DNA from 3 places in the Providencia sp. UF-183 genome. Region 2 is predicted to be linked to each of the others. Evidence: predicted binding sites of a transcription regulator. Region 2 holds the regulator's gene; each other region holds the start of a gene.
The links. Region 2 encodes CRP, which controls carbon source genes, mostly activating them, when cyclic AMP is high. Its sites were predicted from a motif close to ATGTGANNNNNNTCACAT; they were not measured.
Positions count from the first base shown of each region.

Region 1: the regulator CRP is predicted to act here: its motif matches at 5,214-5,231, upstream of pth (aminoacyl-tRNA hydrolase).
Region 3: the regulator CRP is predicted to act here: its motif matches at 3,553-3,570, upstream of gntK (gluconokinase).

Region 1 is NZ_JBSICD010000002.1:295,345-303,052, forward strand. Features, by position in the region: gene prfA (peptide chain release factor 1) at 1-204, opposite strand, end outside; gene hemA (glutamyl-tRNA reductase) at 236-1,498, opposite strand; gene lolB (lipoprotein insertase outer membrane protein LolB) at 1,997-2,653, shown strand; gene ispE (4-(cytidine 5'-diphospho)-2-C-methyl-D-erythritol kinase) at 2,650-3,525, shown strand; gene prs (ribose-phosphate diphosphokinase) at 3,594-4,541, shown strand; gene ychH (stress-induced protein YchH) at 4,846-5,112, opposite strand; gene pth (aminoacyl-tRNA hydrolase) at 5,412-6,002, shown strand; gene ychF (redox-regulated ATPase YchF) at 6,106-7,197, shown strand; gene AC4IFT_RS02870 (esterase/lipase family protein) at 7,571-7,708, shown strand, end outside.
Region 2 is NZ_JBSICD010000017.1:83,182-90,889, forward strand. Features, by position in the region: gene AC4IFT_RS15760 (aminodeoxychorismate synthase component II) at 1-339, shown strand, start outside; gene AC4IFT_RS15765 (aspartate aminotransferase family protein) at 469-1,683, shown strand; gene AC4IFT_RS15770 (hypothetical protein) at 1,744-3,105, opposite strand; gene AC4IFT_RS15775 (hypothetical protein) at 3,290-4,264, opposite strand; gene crp (cAMP-activated global transcriptional regulator CRP) at 4,452-5,084, opposite strand; gene AC4IFT_RS15785 (OsmC family protein) at 5,439-5,840, shown strand; gene AC4IFT_RS15790 (phosphoribulokinase) at 5,931-6,797, opposite strand; gene AC4IFT_RS15795 (YheU family protein) at 6,856-7,065, opposite strand; gene AC4IFT_RS15800 (hydrolase) at 7,062-7,708, opposite strand, start outside.
Region 3 is NZ_JBSICD010000021.1:46,736-54,443, forward strand. Features, by position in the region: gene AC4IFT_RS17600 (FecCD family ABC transporter permease) at 1-993, opposite strand, end outside; gene AC4IFT_RS17605 (ABC transporter substrate-binding protein) at 1,002-2,039, opposite strand; gene gntR (gluconate operon transcriptional repressor GntR) at 2,240-3,235, shown strand; gene gntK (gluconokinase) at 3,705-4,247, shown strand; gene gntU (gluconate transporter) at 4,244-5,599, shown strand; gene AC4IFT_RS17625 (SGNH/GDSL hydrolase family protein) at 5,838-7,064, opposite strand; gene AC4IFT_RS17630 (SGNH/GDSL hydrolase family protein) at 7,036-7,708, opposite strand, start outside.

The DNA of each region.
Region 1 (7,708 bases), on a different contig from region 2:
CAGCATTTCTGCCGTTTCGATATCGTCCTGCACTGTACGCCATGCGCTAAAGCATTTCGCTACATCTGATAATTGCGCATATTCTTTTGATAAAGCTCGAAAACGGTCTTGATCGGCAATCACACCCGCATCTGCAAGGTGCGCTTCGATTTCTTCGTAGCGTTCTTGTAATGCTTCTAGTTTTGCGACAATAGAAGGCTTCATTCGTTATATAAGACCTATGATTAAAAAGTGGTTATTGATGGTCCAGCCCTAAGCTGTCCCTAAGTAGATTTAGACGCTCAACATCGCCATTTCCCGCTGCTTGTTGCAGCGATTTGGTCGGAGCGTGAATAAGGCGGTTGGTAAGTTGCTGCGATAACTGCATAATCACTTGCTCAGGGTCAGCGCCTTGTCGAACAGCTGCTAAAGCTTTTTCGGCCATATTAGCTCGGATTGCCTCAGCTTGCTCTCGGTAATCGCGAATTGTAGACACTGCGGCTTGTGAACGCAACCAATCCATAAAATGGCTGCTTTCTTGTTCAACAATAAACTCCGCTTCAACCGCTGCTGCTTTACGTTGCGCTAAATTTTGCGCAATGATGGACTCAAGGTCATCAACAGTATACAGGTACACATCGCGAAGTTTTTCAACATCTTGTTCGATATCCCGCGGTACAGCAATATCGATTAATAACATTGGCTTACTGCGGCGGACTTTCATTGCACGCTCAACCATGCCTTTACCAATAATTGGCAGCGGGCTGGCGGTCGAGCTGATCACGATGTCAGCTTCAGCTAAGCGGCTATCGATATCCGATAATGAAATCACCTGAGCGTTAACTTCATTGGCTAACAGTTCAGCACGCTCACGGGTTCGGTTGGCTATCATCATCTTTTGCACGCCGTGCTCACGCAAATGGCGAGCTACGAGCTCGATAGTTTCCCCTGCTCCGACTAACAAAATATTCAAATGTTTGAGTGATTCAAAGATTTGACGAGCCAGAGTACAAGCTGCAAACGCGACAGACACCGCATTCGCACCAATATCTGTTTCAGTTCGCACGCGTTTGGCGACAGAAAATGATTTTTGGAATAAACGCTCTAATTCACTGGATAACGAATGGCTATCTTGTGAAAGTGCAAACGCTTTTTTCACTTGGCCTAAAATTTGCGGCTCCCCTAATACCAAGGAGTCAAGGCCACTTGCCACTCGCATTAAGTGGCTAACGGCGTGGTCATCTTGGTGCCAATACAGGCTAGGCTGCAAATCCTTTGGGGTAATTCCGTGGAAATCACACAACCATTTAACCAGCTGCTCTTGCGCTTTGTCTTGCGACTCAAGGCTCAAATACAGTTCTGTTCTATTACACGTAGACAGCACAACGCCGCCATTCACTTGAGGTTGTTTAAGAAGATCCTCAAGTGCATGGTCGATTTTTTCAGGACCAAAAGTCACCCGCTCACGCAGGGCAACTGGTGCCGTTTTATGATTGATGCCTAAGGCTAATAAGGTCATTGCGCTTTACGACTTACTCACATTGCTTACATTGCTAATTATTTTGTCAGTAACGTTATGCTCATTATTAATAAAGAGAACATTACTGCTATTTATATACGACTATTGTAGATGATCCTCGCGACGCTTTCTACGCCTTGCAAGGTTCTATCATTCAGAAAGATGACCAATCCCAAAAAATAAACGAAAAAAAAGGTATTAACGATTATTTTTCATGATTGAAACCTATCGTTCCTTTAATTTTATTGTTAGCAAATTATTAATCACAACGCTAACGACTACAATAACATGCATAAAGAATGCAATTATTTCGCACAGAAAGCAAATGGTGATGTCCTATTGCTTTAATCAACTTTACGGGAAATAACCCTATTCTGATTGATTCAATCAGCAGATTAGCGCACAATTTTGCCCATCAATACGCTACCTTATGTATAACCTAGCGTAATTCGCTTTAATTTATGATGTTATCTGTGCCCTAAAACGTTGAGATTGACTATGCAATTAACCCAAGTTTTGTCGTTCACTCACCCTGTAAAAGGCTTTTGGCGGCTTTTGCCTCTTTCCTGCCTTTTATTAACAGCTTGTGTCACTACGTCACAAAATACCACCAAAGGCACAGGTTCAGCGTCTGACGCGCAATGGAAAGCCCACCAGCAAGAATTGAATCAACTGCGTGATTATCAAACACGTGGCTCTTTCGTTTATAATGGCGGCGAAACCAAGACTTACGCAAAATTCTTCTGGCAGCAATATACACCCGAAAAGTATCGTTTATTGCTGACAAACCCGCTGGGAAGCCGTGAATTAGAACTCACCGTTGAGCCTGATTTGGCGCGTTTAACCACCAAAGATGGGCAAACTCATATGAGTGATGTCCCTAGCGAGTTAATCTATCAACTGACTGGCATGGAAATCCCGCTAGATGACTTAACTGCGTGGTTAGTGGGTTCTCCGGGTCGGGCGACGGATTTCACCTTAGATGAAAACCACTTACTGAAAAACGTGACGTTTGAACAAAATGGGGAAAAATGGGTGTTAGATTATATTTCCTACGACACCAAAACCTCGCCAATGCTGCCAAATTACCTTGAACTACGCCAAGGCGACCGATTAATTAAATTGAAAATGGACAGCTGGACACTGAAAAAATGACATTAACTTGGCCCTCTCCTGCTAAATTAAATTTATTCTTGTATATCACGGGACAGCGCCCAGATGGCTATCATGAGCTACAAACGCTGTTTCAATTTTTAGATTATGGCGATGAAATCACGATTACCACACGCCATGATGATCAACTGAATTTAGTAACTGAAATGGCTGGGGTTCCTCCCGAAAAGAACTTAATTTTGCGGGCTGCCACATTACTACAACGCTATTGCCGTGAAACGCTCAATTGGGCTCAGCCCCTTGGTGCGGATATCGCGATTGATAAAATCCTCCCGATGGGCGGTGGTATTGGCGGTGGTTCATCGAATGCGGCAACCACATTGATTGCCCTCAATGAACACTGGGGTACACAAGTGTCCGATGAGGTTTTGGCTGAGCTTGGCAAAACGCTCGGTGCAGATGTGCCTGTGTTTGTTCGAGGCCATGCTGCATTCGCTGAAGGAATCGGTGAAATATTAACCAAAGCTTCCCCTAAAGAGAAATGGTATCTGGTTGCTCACCCCGGAATTGAAATATCAACTCCGACTATCTTCACAGATCCGCAATTAAATCGAAATTCTCCAAAACGCTCCCTAGCCGCATTATTACTGGCTCCGTACGCAAATGATTGCGAACCGATCGCAAGAAAACGTTTTCGTGAGGTTGAACAGCTTGTTTCTTGGCTGTTAGAATATGCTCCGTCTCGCCTAACAGGAACAGGCGCGTGTGTTTTTTCTGAATTTGAAACACAAGCGAATGCCCTTAAGGTGTTAAATAAAGCCCCATCGTGGGTGCAAGGGTTCGTCGCTCAAGGCGCTAACGTATCCCCACTGCACAATTTCCGCGCTGGGATAACCCGTGTATTGCACCAATAAGTAATGAAACAACGCTCATTGCTATTGGTCAACAATATCTCTCTGGACGCAAGCCTGAGGTTTTTCTCGTGCCCGATATGAAGCTTTTTGCTGGTAACGCTACACCGGAACTAGCACAACGTGTTGCTAACCGCCTTTACACTAATCTTGGAGACGCGGCTGTTGGTCGTTTTAGCGACGGCGAAGTCAGTGTTCAAATTAATGAAAATGTTCGCGGTGGTGATATTTTTATCATCCAGTCAACTTGTGCACCAACTAATGACAACTTAATGGAACTGGTTGTTATGGTCGATGCCCTGCGCCGTGCATCTGCTGGTCGTATTACCGCTGTTATCCCTTACTTCGGTTATGCAAGACAGGATCGTCGCGTACGTTCTGCCCGTGTACCAATCACCGCTAAAGTTGTTGCCGATTTTCTGTCCAGTGTTGGCGTTGACCGTGTTCTCACTGTTGACCTTCACGCAGAGCAGATCCAGGGCTTCTTTGATGTTCCTGTTGATAATGTATTCGGTAGCCCAATTCTTCTGGAAGATATGCTCCAGAAAAACTTGGAAAACCCAATCGTTGTATCTCCAGACATCGGCGGCGTGGTACGTGCTAGAGCTATCGCAAAACTCCTGAATGACACCGACATGGCAATCATTGATAAACGTCGCCCTCGCGCAAACGTTTCTCAAGTTATGCACATTATCGGTGATGTTTCAGGTCGTGACTGCATCTTAGTTGACGATATGATTGATACCGGTGGTACTCTGTGTAAAGCGGCTGAAGCGCTGAAAGAACGTGGTGCAAAACGTGTGTTCGCATACGCAACTCACCCGATTTTCTCAGGCAATGCTGTAGACAACATCAAAAATTCAGTGATTGATGAAGTCATTGTTTGTGACACTATTCCACTGTCACCTGAAATCAAGGCGCTGCCTAACGTTCGCACCTTAACATTATCAGGCATGCTGGCTGAAGCTATTCGTCGCATTAGCAACGAAGAGTCAATCTCAGCAATGTTCGAGCACTAATTACCGTCAGGTTATTCATGCTCTTACAGTGATGGAATGAAATCACAGCCAAAAATTAAGCCCCTGCAGTCATCTGTAGGGGCTTTATGTTTTTAGCGCGTATAGACAATAGATACCTATTTCTATGGCTTTTTTTATTCACTCAACCTCTACGCCATAAAAATAACCAACTTCTTTGTTGTGAATGCTTAAAAAAACAGACACAAAACCTATACAGCTAGGCGACCTTGACGTTAAAAACATCGACTATCACCCAGCTAACTATCACCTAAAATTATCGCTGGCTTATTAATAAGCTAAATAATTATGGATAACGGTGATTATCTTTACGACCGTAATGTTTTAATACCCAGTAACGGTCTGCAACTTTCTCACGTCCCCCAACTCTCGCCCCTGCTAGCCACACCATCGCACCCACGAAAATTCCGAAGAGTGAGCCGTTAGTAACCAGTTCAGACAAGCCAAAATTGATCACATGGGCGAATAGGTTAACCCCAATGCTCCCAATCATCATGACCATCCCTAATCCCATGAGAACATTACCAATTAAATGAGCACTTTTCCGTTTCATATCTACCTCCAGTATCAGTGGACTGATAAGCAAGCATCTGTAAATTAATTCGGTGATTCTTTATATTTATGTAAGGATTATAGTGCATTAAGTAAAATTTTTTGCGATAGGCATCACAAGGTACAAAGTTGTCCATAATATCTACCCATAAAGTGCTTTTTATCAAAAATACAGAAAAAACGAATAGTTCATAACGCAACTATAATGAACGTGATGTTTTTATCGGATTTTTGTACATCCTCCCCATCACAAGGTAAACTAGGCGATTAATTCCATAAACTGACAGTGAAATAGTCGCCGTGAGCAAAATTAAATTAATTGTTGGCCTTGCAAATCCGGGGGCTGAATACGCACAAACCCGCCATAATGCAGGGGCATGGTATGTTGATTTGTTAGCTGAACGTCACAATCAACCCTTAAAAGAAGAACCGAAATTTTTCGGCTATACCGCACGCATTAATCTTGGTGGTAATGATATTCGCTTATTAGTACCGACCACCTTTATGAACCTCAGTGGGAAAGCCGTCGCAGCCATCGCAAATTTTTATCGTATTAACCTCGATGAAATTTTAGTCGCCCACGATGAGCTTGATATCCCACCGGGTGTGGCAAAAATGAAGCTTGGTGGTAGTAATGGCGGCCATAACGGGTTAAAAGACATTCAGAGCAAATTTGCCAATAACCCAAATTTTTACCGTTTGCGCATTGGTATTGGTCATCCGGGCGATAAAAACAAGGTTGTCGGTTTCGTTTTAGGTAAGCCACCGATGTCTGAGCAAAAACTGATTGATGATACGATTGATGAAGCGGTAAGGTGCACAGACATTCTGTTATCTGATGGAATGGACAAAGCGATTAACCGTTTACATAGCTTTAAAGCGACTGCATAAGAGTTCATTTCATCAAAATCGACTTTTTGTGTATAATCAGCGCCAATTTCTAAACATTGGGTGCAGCACTCGCCTGCCCCTCGCTATTTAAGGTGAGAAACATATGGGTTTTAAATGCGGTATCGTTGGTCTGCCAAACGTGGGTAAATCCACATTATTTAATGCATTGACCAAAGCCGGCATCGAAGCAGCCAACTTCCCTTTCTGTACAATTGAACCAAACACGGGTGTTGTGCCAATGCCAGACCCACGTCTTGATCAATTAGCTGAAATCGTGAAGCCACAGCGTATTTTACCAACCACCATGGAATTCGTGGATATTGCAGGCTTGGTTAAAGGCGCATCAAAAGGTGAAGGTCTCGGTAACCAGTTTTTAACTAACATCCGTGAAACTGAAGCTATCGGCCACGTTGTACGTTGTTTTGAAGATGACAACATTATCCACGTTGCTGGCCAAGTTAACCCCGCTGAAGATATTGATGTTATCAATACTGAATTAGCCTTAGCTGACCTTGATACCTGTGAACGTGCTATCCACCGCGTACAAAAACGCGCTAAAGGTGGCGATAAAGACGCGAAAGCGGAATTAGAAGCGTTAGAAAAATGCCTGCCACATTTAGAGCAAGCAGGCATGCTGCGTACATTGGATTTAACCACAGAAGATAAAGCCGCAATCCGCTATTTAAGCTTTTTAACGTTAAAACCAACCATGTATATCGCGAACGTCAATGAAGATGGCTTTGAAAATAACCCATTCTTAGACAAAGTGTATGAAATTGCACAAGCCGAAGGCTCTGTGGTTGTCCCTGTATGCGCGGCTATCGAGTCCGACATCGCTGAGTTAGATGATGAAGAACGCGACGAATTTATGGCAGATTTAGGCATCGAAGAGCCAGGCTTAAACCGCGTTATTCGTGCTGGTTATGAATTACTAAACCTGCAAACTTACTTCACCGCGGGTGTTAAAGAAGTTCGCGCATGGACAATCCCTGTCGGTGCAACCGCGCCACAAGCGGCTGGTAAAATCCATACTGACTTCGAAAAAGGTTTTATCCGTGCTCAAACCATCGCATTTGCGGATTTCATTCAGTACCGCGGTGAACAAGGTGCAAAAGAGGCAGGTAAAATGCGCGCAGAAGGAAAAGACTACATCGTTAAAGACGGTGATGTCCTGAACTTCTTGTTTAATGTGTAAGCCTACACTTAAGTCCTATACTGTTTCATAAAGCATCATTTCATAATAAAACAGCATAAAATTCATAATATTAACTGGGTTTTATGCTGTTTTTTCCTCAAAGTATCCTGAAGATAATTATTGGCCCCCACACTAGATATACCTTGGCAACATGGGTATTTAGTTATCTATCGTATTGGTATTTCCTCATATCGCACAAAAAAGCGACTCATGACGTACTCTACCTCAGATAAATCTCGTTCATCTCTCATTCATTAAATTTTTTCAATATTTAATTTGTTTTTAACCTTCTCAATCTGTTAGCGTAAGTCAAATTTTCATCACTATTACCAAAATAACATTCAAAATATGACCTACAATTAAAGGATAAATAATGAGTCAAGATGAAAAAAAAGAGCATATTCAACACTGTTTTTGTGAGTTTGATGAGAAAAAACGGGTTGCTTGGGAGTGTACGACTGAACACAAGTCACTGAATGCCAAAGCTTACCTCTATGTCCCTGCCACCAAA
Region 2 (7,708 bases):
CTTGGTCATCAAGCCATAGGCCAAGCTTTCGGCGCATCTGTCGTTAAAGCCCGTGAAGTGATGCACGGCAAAACATCCGCAATTCATCATAACCATCAAGGCGTGTTCAAAGGTTTGAACCGGCCACTGACGGTGACTCGCTATCACTCTCTGGTTATTGCCGCAGAGACACTTCCTGTTTCTTTTGATGTATCAGCTTGGTCACTAAATAACGGTGATGTTGATGAAATCATGGGGATACGGCACAAAACCTTGCCAATCGAAGGCGTTCAGTTTCACCCTGAAAGCATTCTGAGTGAACAAGGTCATGAGTTATTGAATAATTTCCTAAAGTATTAGTTTGGTAATATTGTTCATAATAAATTAATTATGCATATTTCACCCTTACCTATTGCTCTTTTGTGATTTTTTATTCATATTTGATGCTTATATTTTCACTTAAGCATCAAGTTAGAGCAGGTGAGGGGTATGACAGAACAACAATCAGTAAATCGGCAGACTTTTGACCAAGTCATGTTGCCTATATTTTCGCCAGCAGAATTTATTCCAGTCAAGGGCGAAGGAAGCCGTGTTTGGGATCAGCAAGGCAAAGAATACATTGATTTTGCAGGCGGAATTGCGGTTTTAGCCTTGGGTCATTGCCACCCAAGTTTGGTCGCGGCCGTTCGTGAACAGAGTGAGAAGCTTTGGCACGTCAGTAATATCTTTACCAATGAACAAGCGCTTAAACTCGCGCAAAAAATGACCCAAGCAACATTTGCCGATCGCGCGTTTTTTGTGAACTCAGGTTCCGAAGCCAATGAAGCGGCTTTTAAACTAGCACGTCGTTATGCCATCACAAAATACAGCCCTTATAAAACCAAAATTATTGCCTTCAAGCAGGGGTTTCACGGGCGCACATTATTTACCGTTTCGGTCGGTGGACAAGCTAAATATGCAGATGGCTTCGGGCCAAAGCCTGCGGACATTATCCATGTGCCTTTTAACGACCTTGATGCGGTTAAAGCAGTGATAGATGAGAATACCTGTGCGGTTGTTTTAGAGCCTGTACAAGGTGAGGGCGGTGTCACTGCGGCTACGTCAGAATTTCTGCAAGGTGTTCGTAAACTGTGTGATGAAAATAACGCCTTATTAATTTTCGATGAAGTGCAAAGTGGAATGGGGCGTACAGGTAAACTATTTTCATATATGCACTATGATGTGACACCCGATATTTTAACTACGGCAAAAGCATTGGGCGGTGGTTTTCCAATTAGTGCAATGATCACCACAGAAGAAATCGCGAAAACCATGGAAGTCGGTTCTCATGGGACGACTTATGGTGGTAACCCATTAGCTTGCGCGGTAGGTAATGCGGCATTTGATATTATTAATACTGAAGAAGTGTTAAAAGGTGTCGAAAAACGTCGCGAGCTATTCGTTGCTCATTTAAATAAGCTGAACGATAAATATGGCATTTTCTCCGAGATCAGAGGAATGGGGTTATTAATCGGCGCGGAGTTAGATGGCAAACTATTAAACCGTTCGAAAGATGTTTTGCAAGCCAGTGCTGTAGAAGGCTTAATGATGTTAAATGCAGGCACTAATGTACTGCGTTTTACGCCTTCACTGATTATTTCTGAAGAAGAAATCAACAGCGGTATGGCGAAATTAGAGACGGCGATCGGGAAGTTGCTGAAATAAGTGAAAGATAAGTTGCAGAATGATTTCTGCAACTTATTAAAAAATTGTTTTTTATAACGGCTATTGAGCTGGTAATGGCATTTTTTTCATCTTAGCTTGGTCCTCTAACCGTGCTTGTAATTGCTCTTCTGAGCTATTACTGGGTATTCCAGCAGCTAGGCATTGAACTTTATGTTCATGTGAATATTTATTTACTTTTTTATTCTTGGCTAAAGGGTATTTATTTTTTAGTTTCTCTTTTTTTTGAGCTGTTTTTTTCTCATTAACCTTAGTGTCTGGTGTAAGGTTATTAGCCTCATTATCGGAACTGTAACCAGAAGATAATGAAGTGAGACTAATAGAGGTCATCATTTTCTCTTTATTAGCAAGTATTTCCCTTAGTGCTTTAATTTCATGATCTTTTATATCATTTTTAAGCTTTAATTCATGGAACATACTTGTTGAATTAATTTTGTTTTTAACTAACTCATCTATTAGATTATATAATGAATTATTTTCAAATATTAAATTATCAATATTTTCATTGTTTTTTGTGTTTTCTACTTCCGATTTTTTTTCAAATACATCATCAAAATCAAAGTTGTGAGATTCATCATGGTATATAGGCGTATTGTCTTCATCGTAAGTAACTAAAAATTCGCTCATTATTGGTTTTTTTATAGCTAAAATGTTTTTTTCTAGAGCACTTTTATCCAATGTAATATTGTGAATTTTATTTTTTATGTCTTTTAGTTCACCAGTTAGTAAATTTTTTACTGTCGTTTGCATGTTAATTAAACTTTCCAATTTTTCATTCTTTTCTTCCATGTTAATCTCTTTTGATACTTCTTCTTCTAATGAAGAAAGGTATTTACTTTCTTTTTTTAAGTGTGAAATTCCTCTTATTTTTGACTCATATCTTATGGATGATTTCAGATCATCAATTTCGTTTTTTAGCTCTTCTTGTTTATTTGTTAATTTTTCATTTCTGTCTAATAAATCTTGGTAATGTTTAAGGTAGCCTATTGTTTCATTTTGCTTTTCGATGATTTCATCTGTAGCGGGATTTTCACTAAAAAAACTATTCTTATCTAACAAGTTATTAATGGATTTTTCTATTTTATTTGTTAAATCTTTGATGAATTGTGGGATCTTAAAAGATTTTTCTATTAGCTTATTTTCGAGGGTGGATATTGTTTTTTTGTTTGAGTTTAATGTATGGAATAAATTTAATTCTTTTTCCTGTGATTCATTTTCTGTTAGGTTTATGTGAAACTTTGATTCCACATCTTTTTTGTTAAAACGAAAAGATGAGAATGGGTTATTTACTTTTATATTTTTAATTTTTTGTATAATAGTGGGTGTTTCTCTTGTAGCTCCAGTTGATGAAATTTCTTTGTATAGTGAGCTAGTTGTGGTATTGTTCTGGGGATTAGTTTTCATAGTCATATCCTATATTAATACTAAAAAGTAATTTATTAATTAAATATTCATGCTTAATATTGAAATTATTAACCTATTCAATATGTTGGTTTTATCTTATGACATTGTTATGTTGATAAGATGTAATTAATCATTGACTTAATGATGGTTTTAAATGAAAAAAGAAAACACTTTATTGAATGATTTATTTTTTTAATTCGTTCAATAAATTATCATTAATGTGAATTTGTTTTTGTATTTCAAAGATATTATCTTTAAGTGAATTCATTTCCATAATTAGTCTTTTTTCTTTTTTAATGCTATTGCTTATTTTTATTAAGTCAGAGTTTTTAATTGAAGTGACATTCCTATTTAAGTGAGGTTTTCGTTCTTTATGGTCTAATGGCGTAGATTTGTTAGATAGTTTGTAATGTTGCTTGATATATTGTGTTCTTAATGCTGATGTTTTTGTTTGTAATATATTCCCCTTAAAATCAAAAGTGCTTTTAGGTAGAGGGGTTGATTTAGAATGCTCTTGAATATTGTCAGCAACTCTATAGTGTACATATGTAATTTTTTTTTGAGAAAAAGGCGTTGTTTTTTGTTTAACTTGCTCTAATGGGGAATTAACATTAATAATTTCTTTTGTGTTTCTTTGAATTATTAAGGGGATTTTAGTACCGTTTTTATTTTCTAGTTGCCTAGGTGGATGATAGTTTTTTATGATTTCATCCTTTATTTCTGGAGTGTTGATATTAACCCCTGGAATTTTAACGTACCGATATAAAAAATTGGCATATCCATGCATTTCTTCATCAGCGCGATTGAAATTTTCAAAAATTGTCTGATTTTCTTTTATTAGCGAATTGGCATCTTGCTCATTATAAAAAGTAGATGCATAAAACTTATATAATCGACCTTTCAGTTGATCAACTTTATACTTAAATTCGTCAGAGTGTAATAATTTAGTATCCTTTATACTTTCTGAATCACTTTCATAAGCTGAGTCAATGCTTTCTAGGCTACAAGCATGTGATGGTTTAGATTGCCGCTGAGTGGATAATGGTTCTTTTCTCGATGAAGCAGTAACAGTAAAGATTTTCTTTATAAAATCATCGGAATTACTAATGTTTTTAAAAATATCGGAATGACCTGACAAATTGCTAAGTGTAATTTTCATAAATATAACCCTACTTAATATTATAATTATTATTTTATAGAGAGCTAAATAGAGAAAATATAAAGAAACGATACTCATTAAAAAATGATATATAAAATAATCGTATTTTGGGAAAATAGCGTTATATCGATGATACAACGCTATTTGAAAGTGTGCGCCCCACCAAGGGAGTGAGGCGAAAGGTTAATTATCGTGTACCGTAAACAACAATGGTTTTACCATGCGCAGAGATTAAGTTTTGATCTTCCAGCATTTTCAAAATACGGCCGACAGTTTCACGGGAACAACCAACGATTTGGCCAATTTCCTGACGGGTGATTTTGATTTGCATCCCGTCTGGATGCGTCATGGCATCAGGTTGTTTGGCTAGATTCAGTAACGTTTGTGCAATACGGCCAGTTACGTCTAAGAAGGCGAGGTTGCCCACTTTTTCTGACGTGGTTTGCAGGCGGCTTGCCATTTGCGCAGAGAGGCGCATTAAGATATCAGGGTTAACCTGAATCAATTGACGGAATTTTTTGTAAGAAATTTCAGCAACTTCGCAGGCGATTTTTGCTCTAACCCACGCAGTACGTTCTTGCCCTTCTTCAAATAATCCAAGCTCACCAATGAAATCCCCCTGATTCAGGTAGGAGAGGATCATTTCTTTGCCTTCTTCATCTTTGATTAAAACAGCCACTGAACCTTTAACGATGTAGTAAAGGGTTTCTGCTTTCTCACCCTGATGGATCAGTGTGCTCTTGGATGGATACTTATGAATATGGCAGTGTGACAAAAACCATTCAAGAGTAGGGTCTGTTTGTGGCTTGCCGAGAACCATTAGCGTTATCCTCTGTATGTTATTGCAGCCATCCGGAAAGCGTACCAGAAAGGCTGGCTTTAAAGTCACTAGCTTAGCATATTAATTTGTCTTATATACCCTAAATAACAGGAAGAGCAACATTGCATCAACCGCTTTTCATGGTTAGGGTAAACAAACTGATATCAACACTATAATATAATCAAATACAACGTTGAGTTTTGATCTTAATCCTATCAACTAAGTATTGTTTGTAGCATATCCAATACAGAAAGTCTTCCCTGTATCGCTTCAGCAGAATAAAGCTGATATAACATTCATTATATCTATGGAACAATGTAGCCTTTAAATCGATTTCATTTCAAGGGGAATAAAATGGAAGCAAGAGTTAAATGGGTAGAAGGACTCTCTTTTTTAGGTGAGTCAGCGTCAGGCCACCAAGTGATGATGGACGGTAACGCAGGCGATAAAGCACCAAGCCCAATGGAGATGGTATTAATGGCTGCGGGTGGCTGTAGCGCAATTGACGTGGTATCCATCTTACAAAAAGGCCGTAATGATATTACCGACTGTGAAGTGAAATTAACCTCTCAGCGCCGTGAAGAGGCGCCACGTTATTTCGTTAAAATCCATCTGCATTTTATTGTAACAGGGAATGAATTAACGGATAAAGCCGTTGAACGTGCCGTTCAACTTTCGGCTGAAAAATATTGTTCGGTCGCGTTGATGTTGGAAAAAACTGTCGAAGTGACCCATAGCTTTGAAATAAAAAATTAAAAATAAATTTAATTATTATTAATATATTTGAATTTAAAGATGCTTATCTTAATTATTGGTAAGCATCTTGTTTAATAATTAAAAAACAATTTAGCTATGTTTCTGGCTAATGAGTTTTTCGACTATTGGCGTCATAATTAATTCCATCGCGAGACCTAATTTCCCGCCAGGCACGACAATAGTATTCATCGCAGAGATAAAAGAGCCTGATATCATTGATAGCAGGTAGGGAAAATCGATCTGCTCAAGCCCACGAAAACGAATAACAATAAAACTTTCATCCTGTGAAGGAATGGCTTTCGCTGAAAACGGGTTTGAGGTATCCACAGTCGGTACGCGTTGGAAGTTAATGTGGGTACGAGAAAATTGCGGCGTGATGTAGTTAATGTAATCCCCCATCGAACGTACCACTGAATCCATTACCGCTTCTCGGGAGTGCCCGCGCTCAGTGGTGTCACGGATAAGCTTTTGTATCCACTCTAAGTTCACGATAGGCACAACACCGACAAGTAAATCAACATGTTGCGCAACATTGTGCTCAGGTGTCACTATCCCACCGTGTAAGCCTTCATAAAACAGCACATCCGTTTTTTCTGGCAACGATTCCCAAGGGGTGAATGTACCCGGTTGTAAACCATAAGGCACGGCTTCGTCGTAGGTGTGTAGGTATTTTCGTGATTTTCCACAGCCCGTTTTGGCGTAATCCACCAGTGTTTGCTCAAGTAGCGCAAAGTCATTGGCTTCTGGGCCAAAATAACTAATATGGCGGCCTTGTTCTCTGGCTTTACGGATTGCCATATCCATTTCAGGACGCGTATAGCGATGAAAGCTGTCACCTTCTAGCGTAGCAGATTGGATATTTAATTGATGGAATATTTTACGGAATGCTTGGCTAGTTGAGGTCGTGCCAGCACCGCTTGAACCAGTGATGGCAATAATCGGGTGTTTTTTGGACATAGCGGACTCCCTGTGTTGCGCTTATGGCCACTATTTCAGAAACAGCGAACGAAGCGGGTTAGCGGGCTTTAGGCATGAAATTAACGGATTCATGCAATTCTGACCAGACTAGCACAATTTCGCCAGAAACTAACTGCCGTTTCACATCGTTCACTTTATCTTGCAGACTTTTTTCTTGGGCGCCGTAGTCGGTGCCCTCGCGTAACACATAGCTTTCAATCAGATTATCCAGTGTTTCAGGCGCAAGCTCTCGCCAAGGAATAATCATTCTTTTTCCTTATTTAAATAAGGAGTTAGCCATTGTGGAATCCGGGTTTCTAGCCACATTTGAGGCTTTCTTAATGTCCCACTCACAAAGCCCACGTGGCCACCGTGTTCAGTCATTTGATATTCCACGTTTTTAGGTAAATGGGATAAATCAGGAACGACTTCAGGTGCCATAAAAGGATCATCTTTGGCATGAATGATTAACGTTGGTTTCGTAATATAGGCAAGCTTAGGGAGGGCGCTACATTTCTGATAATAATCCGTTGCATCATCAAAGCCATGAATACGAGCGGTGATAACATCATCAAATTCACGAATACGTTTCAGTTGTTTTAGCTGTAACAAATTTAATGGCAAGGAACCGGGGTAGCGAACCAGTTTACGAGTCGCATTACGCTTTAAGCCATTGAGTAGATAGCGTTGATAAAATTGGGAAATCCCTTTTTCCATACGCAATGAACAGGCTTCCAACATTAATGGGGCGGAGACCACAACGCCTGCATCTACATCGGCATTTTGACCGCTTTCAGCGAGATAACACGCTAACATATTGCCACCAAGGGAATAACCGACAGCGGCTGTTGGTGCATCACCAAAAGTTTGTTTTAGCCAGCGTAAGAAATAACGAGCATCATTGGTTTCAC
Region 3 (7,708 bases), on a different contig from region 2:
CCTTGTTTGCAATAAAATTGCTAAAAAGAACGGCGCACCCACCGCAGAGGTGAGGATCCCCAGCGGCAATTCAATCGCGGCGATAGTTCGAGCGAGGGTATCCGTTATCAATAGCATAATTGCCCCAATCGCCAGTGATGCGGGGAGCTGGTAACGAAAGTTAGCGCCCACTATCATTCGCGTAATATGGGGAACAATCAGCCCTATCCAACCAATAATACCGGCAATGGACACCGCACTTGCCGTGAGCAACGTGGCACAGACGATAAAGATAGCGCGTGTTAAACCCACATTTACCCCTAAGCTTTTGGCTTCTTCATCGGATAAGCTCAGTAAATTCATGCGCCAGCGTAATAATAGCAGCGGAATGATGCCTATTAACATTAATGGCAAGACAGACAAAAGGTCTTCCTGCGTAATGGATGACAGCCCACCGAGTAACCAAAATGTAATCGAGGGTAATTGGGTATAAGGGTCTGCCAAGATTTTCATTAATGAAATGGCGGAGCCACAAATGGCACTGATGGCAACACCCACAAGGACTAACGATAAAATGGGGTCGTGTTGGCGAGCAAGGCGCGCAATAAAGCACACAATAGCCACAGTAATTAAGCCCCCAATAAAGGCGGCTAATTGGATATAAATCAGTGATTGACCGAAGAAAATCCCGACAACGGCACCCACGCCAGCACCGGCGGATACCCCTAAAATATCGGGGGAAACCAACGGGTTGCGGAACATGCCTTGGTAAGCGGCACCCGCAATGGATAATCCACCACCAATAATAATTGCAGCTAATGTACGAGGGAAACGTATTTGCCAAAAAACGGTTTCATTACGCGGATCGCTAACATCAGCTTGAGAAGAAAATAAATTGGCAAATAGGCGGTACAGTTCATCGAGGGTAAGTGAATACTTACCACTCGTTAAAGCAATCACTAAGCTAACGAATAAAATGAGAATTAATAATAAGGGTTTAACCCCTTTGTTCATCATTCCACTCATGATTTTTCCATCAGTAAATCAACCTGCTCAACGGTTAATGGCGAATGATAGAAAAGTTCAAAGAATTCAGCGATATCTTGCTTTATCGTCGCGGCAATCCCGTCATCAAAGTGGCTTTGTAAACGGCGCATGCCAAGAAGGCGATTAACCCCAGGAGGGCCATCTAACCAGCCAAATGGCATACCCGTAAAGACAAGTAACTGTTGGTTTGCAATGGCATCTAACCCTTTCCACAGTGGGGAGGTCGTCATAAATTCAATGGCTTCATCATATTGCGTTATAATGATGTCAGGGTTCCATTGATAGAGCTGTTCCATGGAGACAGTGGTGAGCCCACGGAAATTTGGGATATCCACGACGTTACGTAAACCGAGCATTTCAATAGCCTCGGTGTGAATTGAGCCTTTGGCACCTGTTTCCAACCCTTTTGCCCCTCGAGCGAGGTAAAAACTTAACGGTTTTTGTTGCGGTTTATGAGCAAAGGCAACTGCATCATCCAAATAACGTTGGGCAAGCTGGCTGAGTTTTTGTGCTTGGAGTTCAACACCAAGCGTTTCACCAAGCTGAGTGAGTTGCTGAGGTGAGTCTTTTAACCCACCAGCAATCAATAAATAGGGAACATTGGTCTGTTTCGCCACTTTTTCCGCTTGTGAGCGATAAGTGTCATCGATATTACCTGTGTCTATAATCAAGTCAGGGTTATAAGACAAAAGTTGTTCTAACGATAGCGTGCTGCCTCGCCCCGCTAAGCGGCCGTAAACGGGTAAATCGAGCCATTGTTGTGCAAAAAGCCCAGTATGGCCTTTTTTCAATGAAATCGAGGCAAACCCCACCATTTTTTCAGGGGCTAGGGCAAACATCAGTAAATCAGAGGGTGGCCCTGAACTGATAACGCGTTGAATATGGTTTGCCGCAGGAAGCTTGCCAAAGAGGGCTTCTTCGACAAGACGCTGACCCCTAGCGAAACTTGGCAAACTGTAGAAAGCAGCAAGTAAGGCACTGGATTGAAGAAATTGTCTACGATTGATTGCCATAATAAATGTGAATACGCTCGTTATGATAATAGTTATATAGCGCGAAAATTAGCGGAGTCATACTGGAGAGTCAACCTGAAAAGTTGAGTTGTTAGAAAAACTCGACATTTGTGTGATGTAAATCAGTAACAAACATTGCTATCAATAAAAAGATAGCTGAACATAGAGAAAGTTAACTTAATAAATATCACTTTGGACTTATGAAGAAGAAAAGACCCTCGTTGCAGGATGTAGCAGACCAAGTCGGCGTCACAAAAATGACGGTGAGCCGTTTTTTACGCAACCCAGAGCAAGTTTCAGAGCCTCTGCGTGAGAAAATTGCCGAAGCGCTCGAAAGCTTGGGTTATATTCCTAATAAAGCGCCGGATATTTTGTCGAACGCAACCAGTCATGCGATAGGTGTTCTACTTCCTTCATTAACCAACCAAGTATTTGCGGAAGTGATCCGTGGTATTGAGGCCGTCACAGACCGCCATGGTTATCAAACTATGTTAGCCCACTACGGTTATTTACCTGAAAAAGAAGAAGAAAGGCTCACGTCGTTGCTATCGTATAATATCGATGGCGTTATTTTGGCAGAGCGAACGCACACTGAACGCACATTGCGGATGTTAAAAACAGCGGGTATCCCTGTTGTTGAAATCATGGACAGTGTTTCCCCTTGCTTAGATATTGCGGTGGGGATTGATAACTTTGAGGCTTCTCGCCAAATGACTCGCGCCATGATTGAGCGAGGCTGTCGCAAAGTGGTGTATATCGGGGCGAGGCATGATGAGAGAACGTTTATCCGCTTAAAAGGCTACGAACAAGCGATGCTAGATGCCAACCTCGAGCCGCGTAACGTGATGACGCAAGCTAGCTCATCTTATTCATTAGGTGCACAATTATTACACGATTGCCGCGCAAAATACCCTGATACTGATGGCTTGTTTTGTACCAACGATGACTTGGCCATTGGGGCAATATTCGAGTGCCAACGGTTGGGGATTAATATTCCGCAAGATTTAGCTATTTCAGGTTTCCACGGGCATGACGTAGGGCAAGTCATGACACCGAAGTTGGCCAGTATTCTTACCCCAAGAGACCAAATGGGACGTAAAGCGGCAGAGGTGTTGCTGGCACGAATGACGGGTAAGAAACTGACAGAGACGCATTTCGATGTGGGGTTTTCTCTACTCTCGGGGGAGAGCATCTAATTATTTCCCGTCGCTCCTCGTCATACTTCGCGCTGTCGCGTTGTTGGCTGCACTCACCAACCCTAGTCACATACTGGTGTATGCTCCTAGGGCTTGGCTCGATTGCCGCCTAGCGACACCACGAATTATTTAGAGGAATCTATCGAAGTAATATATTCAAAGAAACCCTTAGAATAATATAATTGAGAAAGTTAGTAGGGATAGGATAATTAATACATTTCATTGAAATAACTAAGGTTTTATTATTGGCTAGGATTGATTATTTTTATACCTCTTTCATTCTTCTTTTCTTCGTTCATTTTCCTTTCTCAGTCAGATTGAGATTAACATCACAGATCTGTTCTCTTATTCGCCAATTTTATTGCAATAAACCCGTACTGATAATAATGTTACCCGTAACAAAGTTACCGGTAACATTTTGCCGGATGATGAAAAGAATAGAACAACGATAAAGCCTGAGGAGTTTCCTATGAGTGATACCCAAAAACAAAACTACACATTTGTCCTAATGGGGGTATCGGGTAGCGGTAAATCAGCGGTTGCCAATGGGGTTGCACAACTATTACAAGCCGCTTTTTTGGATGGTGACTTTCTGCACCCTAAATCAAATATTTTAAAAATGGCATCGGGGCATGCCCTTAATGATGAAGACCGCCAACCTTGGCTGGTGGCACTGAACCAAGCCATTTTTGCGATGCAAAGAACCAATAATATTTCGTTAGTGGTGTGTTCAGCATTGAAGAAAAAATACCGCGACATTTTAAGAGAAGATAATAAAAACTTATTTTTTATCTACTTAAAAGGTGATGCTAACGTAATAGAAGAACGGCTTAAAGCGCGTAAAGGGCACTTTTTCAAACCTGAAATGCTCAAAACGCAATTTGCAACCTTAGAAGAACCTAACGAAGCAGAAACTGATGTGCATATTGTGGACATTCGTCAATCTCTTGAAGACGTCATCGGTAATACCTGCTCAACGATTACACAGATTGTTTCGGGAGATAAAGTATGAATACCGTTGAAACCCTTAGCACACTGACGTTAGTGCTCACTGCAGTAGGTTCTGTCGTCTTATTATTATTTTTAGTGATGTATGCGCGCTTACATGCCTTTGTGGCCTTAATGATTGTCTCCATTGGTGCGGGTCTATTTTCAGGGATGCCTGTGCAGCAAATCACGGAAACTATGCAAAAAGGGATGGCTGGGACTCTAGGCTTCTTGGCAATCGTAGTTGCACTTGGTGCCATGTTTGGCAAAATTTTGCATGAAACAGGCGCATTAGACCAAGTCGCTAATAAACTGCTTAACCTGTTTGGTGAAAAACGTGCGCACTATGCTGTGGGTGTCGCAGGACTTATCTGTGCCTTACCTCTGTTTTTTGATGTGGCAATCGTCTTATTGATTGGTGTTGTTTTTGCGGTTGCTAACCGTACTGGCCATAACGTTGTTCGCTTGGCAATCCCATTATTTGCTGGGGTCGCGGCTGCGGCAGCCTTCTTACTACCTGGGCCAACGCCAATGCTCGTTGCATCGCAAATGGGGGCGGATTATGGCTGGATGATCTTAATCGGTTTATGTGCTGCTATCCCAAGTATGATTTTAGCGGGGCCATTATTCGGTAGTTTTATCAGTAAGTTTGTTCATATTGATATCCCAGCGGATTACCAAGCGCCGAAAACAGAGCATGGCAAGATGCCAGGTTTTGGATTCAGCTTATGTTTAGTGTTATTCCCACTCGTTCTCGTCGGTTTAAAAACCATTGGAACCCATTTTGTTGAGGCGAATTCAACCGCTGAACATTGGTTAGAATTTATTGGCCACCCATTCACTGCGCTATTGTTAGCATGTTTGGTGGCAATCTATGGTTTAGGTTTCCGTTATGGCCTAAATAAAGAAAAAGTGATGGAGATCTGCTCGGCAGCGATTCAACCCGCTGGCATCATTTTGCTGGTTACCGGTGCTGGTGGAGTATTCAAACAAATTCTGGTGGATTCAGGTGTTGGTCCTGCGCTGGGTGACTCTTTGATTGGTGCGGGTTTACCGATTGCGGTGGCGTGTTTTGTATTAGCGGGCGCGGTGCGTGTGATACAAGGCTCTGCAACAGTAGCATGTCTAACAACGGTCGGTTTAGTATTACCTGTTATCAGTGAGCTTGGCTATTCTGGCGCGCAGTTAGCTGCGTTAGCGATTTGTATTTCGGGTGGCTCGCTTATTTTAAGTCATGTGAATGACTCAGGCTTCTGGTTATTCGGTAAATTTACCGGTGCAACAGAAGCACAGACCCTGAAAACGTGGACAGTAATGGAAACTATCCTCGGTACAACAGGGGCAGTGGTTGGAATGATTTTCTTCGTTTTCTTATAATTTCATTTAGATAAAAAGCAAAAGGTCAGCACATGAGGCTGACCTTTCAGACTGCAGACAAACCGATTAGGTTTGACTGCAGGTTGGATTGGTTTTGAAAATAAACAAGAAAAATCAATTCATTGATTTTTGGCTGATAACACAAAGCAGGAAAAACCACGCTTTTATCCTGCTTTGTCAACAACCTTAAAGGTCAGCACATGAGGCTGACCTTTTTTTGTTTATGCACGAAAGGCAATTACTGTAACAGCTGATTGAGCTGGCTGTATAAGCCTTGTGCGCTCTTCTTGTAGCCTTCGACAGATAAATGCACGTTATCAGGACGCGCTAAGTCTTGCGCTGCCCACGTACGAATTGAGCATGGACCGCCCATAAAGGCTTGCCAGTCCCAAAACAGCGTATTTTCTTGCGCTGCGACGGCTTTTTGAATTTGAATCACACTCATTAAATTCACGGGCATTTGAGCTTGGCAGCTGGCTGCATTGCTAAATTTCAGTGAATCATTCGGACCGACCAATAGAATCACGCTATTTGGCATTTGCTGGCGGATTAAACGAATTTTTGCCCGCAAGTTTTGCTCATAAGCGGTTAAATCTAACGTGTCGTTAAATGCTTCGTTGGTACCGTAGGCCAAAATCACCATATCTGGGGACATCTGCGCTAACGTTTCGCTCCATTGGGGCTGCCATTTATCGACCATCGTTAAGGTTGCGCCGTTAATTCCGAGTGCAGACACCATCACGCCAGGCTTTGTTGAGCGAACTAACCAACCACCAATTTTCAAGCTGTTGTCTTTGCTCACAGAAACTTGCGCAGGTAATTGGGTATTGACCGGTGTTGAGAAGCGCCACTGGTTCCCTGTTGCAGGTAATGCCACACTCGGGGAAACCGCAGGAGATACACGCATTTGTGAATCACTTGAGCCTTGATACAGCGCTTGTAGCTGATAAGCCCCTAGCGCGGGTTGTAATGGTTTCAATAACACATTGCTATTCGCGGCTTGTGGCTCTGCAATAAAGCCCCCTAGCGGGTAATCGAAGCGTTCATCTTTACGGCTTGAAGATAGCGACCACTCTTTTTTCTCGCTCATGCGGTTGATGGTCGCAGTGCGTTGACCCGGAACCGAAATTGGCGGAATAAAGCCGGGGCCTGCATCACCATAGCGCTGCTGAAATAACGTTCTCAGATTGCCACTAAAAAAATCAGCCGCTGTGTGAGAGTCACCAATTTGGACAATATGCACTTGCTGGTTGCCTTGGCGCAATTTATTGGCGAATTGACGCAGGTTTGGTTCTGCATTATTCACTAATTGCCCACGTTCAACCGCGCTCTGACCTTTTGTCGAGCTAGGTGTTCGTGCTTTGTCTGATGTGTTCTGGCAAGACAGTAAGCCCAATGACAGCAGCGCAATAACGCTGCCAGCCAAAATTTTGGACTTAGCTTGACGCAGGTTGTTCAGTTTCATGAGGTTCCTTTTCTTCCTCTGCGAAGTGGATCAGTGAGAACACTTTTTCCGCGATGATCTGTTGGCCTTTTCCGCTGAAATGAATGCCATCACCACTTCGTAATTTAATTGTGCTGCTTTCGTCGCCGATATAGTCAGAGTAGGTATCGCCTTTATATTTAAAGACATCATTGACGGAGAAGTAAATTTCACCGTTGCTCTCGACTTCAGATTGGTAGAGGCTTCGTAAGAATTTCATACCATCAGATAGCGTATTTTTACGCATATTAGGGGGGCCAACCCAAATAACATCAACATTGTGCTGGCGAGCGGTAGATATTATATCACTAATCCGTTCGCGGTAAACATTTTCCCAATCTTCACTCTTAAATTTGACGTATTTATAACCAGCTTGAGGTGGCATATCCCACGGGTCATTAGGCCCTAAAAATACGACTAATACTTTTATATTTGGATTGTCATTCAAGGCCTTAGCAATCGTTTGTGGCCAGTTGAAAAAGCGTGGATAAGCGAGGCCAGTACTTTGCTTACTTAAATTAATGCTATCGATATTATATTTTTTTAATAGCATGTTTTTTACATGAGGTGCTACCCCTTGCATCATGGAGTCACCCGCAAATAAAACCTGCTGGCCTTTTTCGATA